2 regions of the Azohydromonas sp. genome follow, and region 2 is predicted to be linked to the other one. Evidence: predicted binding sites of a transcription regulator. Region 2 holds the regulator's gene; the other holds the start of a gene.
The links. The regulator FliA, encoded in region 2, starts transcription of late flagellar genes. The targets are predictions, from matches to a motif close to CTAAAGTTTNNNNNNNNNNNGCCGNTA.
Positions count from the first base shown of each region.

Region 1: a site for FliA is predicted at 1,039-1,065, ahead of fliD (flagellar filament capping protein FliD). Genes of this name have one in related genera too.

Region 1 is NZ_DAOKZA010000001.1:111,964-114,160, forward strand. Features, by position in the region: gene fliD (flagellar filament capping protein FliD) at 1-967, opposite strand, end outside; gene PKC53_RS00505 (flagellin) at 1,087-1,896, opposite strand.
Region 2 is NZ_DAOKZA010000031.1:35,993-38,189, reverse strand. Features, by position in the region: gene flhF (flagellar biosynthesis protein FlhF) at 1-172, shown strand, start outside; gene PKC53_RS12455 (flagellar biosynthesis protein) at 186-983, shown strand; gene PKC53_RS12450 (RNA polymerase sigma factor FliA) at 1,004-1,717, shown strand; gene PKC53_RS12445 (methyl-accepting chemotaxis protein) at 1,740-2,197, shown strand, end outside.

The DNA.
Region 1 (2,197 bases), on a different contig from region 2:
GGTCGCCCTGCAGCGGGCCGGAGCCGTTGCCGCCCGGATCGACCTTGGTCTGCTGGCGCAGCAGGGTGACGACCTCGTTGTACGCGGTGACGAACTCGTCGATCGACCTGCGAAGGCTCTCGGCGTCGGGGCTGACCGAAACCAGGACCGGGTCCGTCCCGGCCTGCGTCAGCGTCAGCGACAGGCCGCCGACGACGTCGCTCAGCGTGTTCGAGGTCGAGCGGACCGCCAGGCCGTCGATCTCGGCCAATGCGTCGGCGGCGCTCTTCGTACGCGCGAGGTGGCTCGCGCCGCCCGACGCGTCGAAGGCGAGTGCCGACAGGCCGCCGGCGTCGGTGTCGTTGCCGTCGCCATCGCCGCTGACCTGGATGCGAAACCCGTTCTCGACGCCGGTGTCGCGCGAGCGGATCACCAGCCGGGCCCCGTTGGCGTCGTTGACGATGCTGGCGCTGACGCCGGCTTCGGCGGCGTTGATGCGGTCGCGGATGCCCTCGAGCGTCTGGTCGTCGGGGCCGATGACGACCTCGATCGCGCTCGATCCGGGCTTCGGCACCGCAGGCATGGCGTCCCAGTCGCCGAGCTCGATGCGCAGCGTGCCTTGCCCGACGACCGCGGTGCGGTCGGCGTAGGCGCCCGACGCCAGCGACTGGCCCGAGGCCAGCTGCTGCACGACGACGCTGTAGCTGCCCGCCGGCGCGCCGGGGGAGACGCTGGCGGCGACCGCCTGGTTTCGGCTGCTGGTGGCGGTCACGGCCCCCCAGGTGTCGGAGCGCGTGAGGTTCGACGCCGCGGCCTGCAACGTCGCGAGCGCGCTCTGCAGCTTGCCCAACGCCGAGATCTGCGTCTGCATCTTCGACGCCGACGACTGCAGTTGCTCGATCGGCCGGCGCTCGATGGCCAGCAGCTGCGAGACGATCGACTTCACGTCGAGGCCGCTGCCGACGCCGGGTGCGGAGATCGTGGCCATCGAGAAGGCTCCTGCGCGGTGAAATGGTGATCACCCCGCGGCGCGGCCGGGCCAGGCGCGGGGTGAGATGATTTCGGCAGTGGCCGGCGCGCCTTGAGCGCGCCGCGCGGTCGGCGCGGTCAGCGCTGCAGCAGCGCCAGCACCTGCTGCGGCAGCTGATTCGCCTGCGCGACCATCGCGGTGCCCGCCTGCTGCAGGATCTGCGCGCGCGAAAGGTTCGCCGTCTCGGCGGCGAAGTCGGCGTCCATGATGCGCCCGCGGGCAGCGGCCTGGTTCTCGGCCGCGATCTGCAGGCTGGCGATGACCGCTTCGAAGCGGTTCTGCGCCGCACCGTACAGCGCGCGGGAACCGTTGAAGTCGTCGAGCGCGGCATCGATCGTGGCCAGCTGGGCGCTGGCGCTGGCCTGCGTCAGGATGTCGCCGGCGGCGAAGGTGCCGCTCAGGTCGGTGGTGGTGATCGTGACGACCTCGCCGGCGTTGGCCCCGACCTGGAAGTCCTGACCGCCGCTGACGGTCAGGATCGTCTGACCGTTGAACTGGGTCGTGGTGATCGTACGGTCGATCTCGAGCGCGAGCTGCTGGTACTCGGCGTCGAGGTTCTGCAGGTCGCCCGTGCTGTTCGTCGCGTTGGCGGCCTGCACCGCGAGTTCGCGCATGCGCTGCAGCATGTCGCCGATCTTGCCCAGGGCGCCTTCGGCGGTCTGCGCCAGCGAGATGCCGTCGTTGGCGTTGCGGATCGCGACGTTCATGCCGCGCACCTGCGCGTTCATGCGCTCGGCGATCGCGAGGCCCGCGGCGTCGTCCTTCGCGCTGTTGACGCGCAGTCCCGACGACAGGCGCTGCATCGACGTCGCCAGCGACGTCTGCGACGTCGACAGGTTGCGCTGGGCGTTCAGCGACATGATGTTCGTGTTGATGGTCTGCGGCATGCTTCACTCCGAGAGGTTCGCCGGACTCGACCATCGGGCAGGGCTGCGACGATGCGGCGCCGCGTCCCACCGGTGGCCACCGATGGCAGGCTCCGGACGTGGGGAGCCTGTGGTGGCGGATTCTTCAGCGGTGCCGGCCGGTGCGATGCGACGAACACCGGGGTCTTCGACGGCCAGATCGCGCCGTCGGCCGATGCACCCGGCACGCAAAGGAAAACGGGAGCCGTCGATGACGGCTCCCGTTCGCGGGCCATCGGGCGGCGACGCCGCCCCGTTCGCCGGGGCGGCGGCACACGCCGAG
Region 2 (2,197 bases):
GGCCAACGGCCAGCGCGTGCCCGAGGACTGGCACCGCCTGTCGTCGCAGGCGCTGGTGCAGCGCGCGCTGCGCGCACAGCCGCCCGGTGCCTGGCAGATGGACCGCGACGACGTCAGCCTGGTGTTCGCCGCACTGCCCGCGGCCGCCGCACCGGCCGCGCTGCACGCCTGAGCGCCGGGTCGTGATGCTCGACTTCTACGCCTCGCGCCCCGCGCCGCTGGACCAGGCCGACGGCCTGCGGCGACTGTTCGCCGGGCCGCGCATCGGCCACGTCGCGCTGGTGGCCAACGCGCGTGTGCCGTTCGCCGGCGTGCTGCTCGAGCGGCTGACCGCGGCCTTCACGGCGCTGGGTCGCCGCACGCTGGTCGTCGACGCCGCCGACACCTCGCCGGCGCCGCACGAGCTCAGCCGGCTCGACCTGGGCGCGTGCGTGGAGGCGCTGTCGCCCGAGGTCTCGTACCTGGCCGCCCGCGGGCTGCCGTTGCGCCACGTCGACACGCGCGGCAGCGCCGCGCGGCTGCTCGACGCGCTGGCCCACGCCGCGCCGCGCGCCGACGTGATCGTCGTGCACGCCGGCGCGGGCGACCTGGCGCGGCTGTTCATGCGCCGCCCGGTGCGCCCGGTGCTGATGGCCGCCGACCACCCGGCCAGCGTCACCGACGCCTACGCCAGCCTGAAGCGGCTGGCGCTGCGCCACGGGCTGATGAGCTTCGACCTGTTGCTCGCGGTGTCGGCGAGTTCGCCGCGGCGCGAGCGCATCGCGCCCCAGCTCGCCGGCTGTGCCGACCGCTTCCTCGGCGCCGCGCTGCACGACTGGGCCGCGGTCGACCCGGCCGGCGACCCCGCCGAGGCACCCGACGCGGCGCTGCTGCGGGTGGCACGCGCTCTGCTGGAGCCGGTCGACGACCGCCCGCACGCGCCGGTGCCCGTGCACGCCACCCTCGCGACCCCGACGCCGGCGCACGCGCCGGCCTGGAACTGACGATCCCCGGAGCCCGACCGATGTACACCGCCAAAGGCCGACTCGACCACAGCCACCTGCTCAAGCAGTACAGCCCGCTGGTGCGCCGCCTGGCGCACCAGATGATCGCCAAGCTGCCGGCCAACGTCGAGATCGACGACCTGATCCAGGTCGGCATGATCGGGCTGAACGACGCGCTCGGCCGCTTCGACGCCGCGCAGGGCGTGCAGTTCGAGACCTTCGCGACGCAGCGCATCCGCGGCGCGATGCTCGACGAGCTGCGCGGCAGCGACTGGATGAGCCGCGGCAACCGCCGCCAGCAGCGCAGCATCGAGACCGCGGTGCACAAGCTCGAGCAGAAGCTCGGCCGCGCGCCCAACGAGAGCGAGATCGCCGCCGAGATGGGGCTGAGCCTGGGCGAGTACCAGGAACTGCTGGGCAAGGTGCGCGGCACGCAGCTCGTCTACCTCGAGGACATGAGCGGCGACGACGGCGACGACAGCTACCTCGACCGCCATGTCGCCGACGAGGACGCCAACCCGATGGGACTGCTGCAGGACCGGCGCATGCGCGAGGCGCTGGTCGCGGCGATCAAGAACCTGCCCGAGCGCGAGCAGTTCGTGATGAGCATGTACTACGAGCAGGACATGAACCTCAAGGAGATCGCCGCGGTGCTCGGCGTGACCGAGAGCCGCGTGTGCCAGCTGCACAGCCAGAGCATCGCGCGGCTGCGCGCGAAGCTGCGCGACTGGTGACCCGAACCCCGAGGAGACCGAGATGCTGACCCTGTTCCGCCGCGGCGCCGCAGCCGCCGCGATCCCGGCGAGCGAACCCGACCCCGCGCCACCCGGCGTCGACGCCGAGGCGCTGGTGCGCCGCCTGGCCAGCGAGACGGCGCACCTCGGGCGCGAGGCCGCCGAGGTGCGCGGCGTCATCGACGACACGCAGAAGGTGTCGACGCGGCTGGCGCAGTCGGCGCAGGTGCTGGCGCGCCGGCTCGACGAGGTGGCGCAGGTGCAGCAGGCGATCGGCGCGCACACCGAGCAGGGCGTGGCCGCGGTGGCCGCCGCGCGCGACGCGGTGCAGGCCGTCGGCGGCGAGGTCGGCGGCATCGTCGACACGCTGCGCGAAGTCTCGGGCGCCGCCGGCGAGATCACGCAGATCGCGTTGCAGACGCGGCTGGTGGCGTTCAACGCCAGCGTCGAGGCCAAACGCGCCGGCGAGGCCGGCCGCGG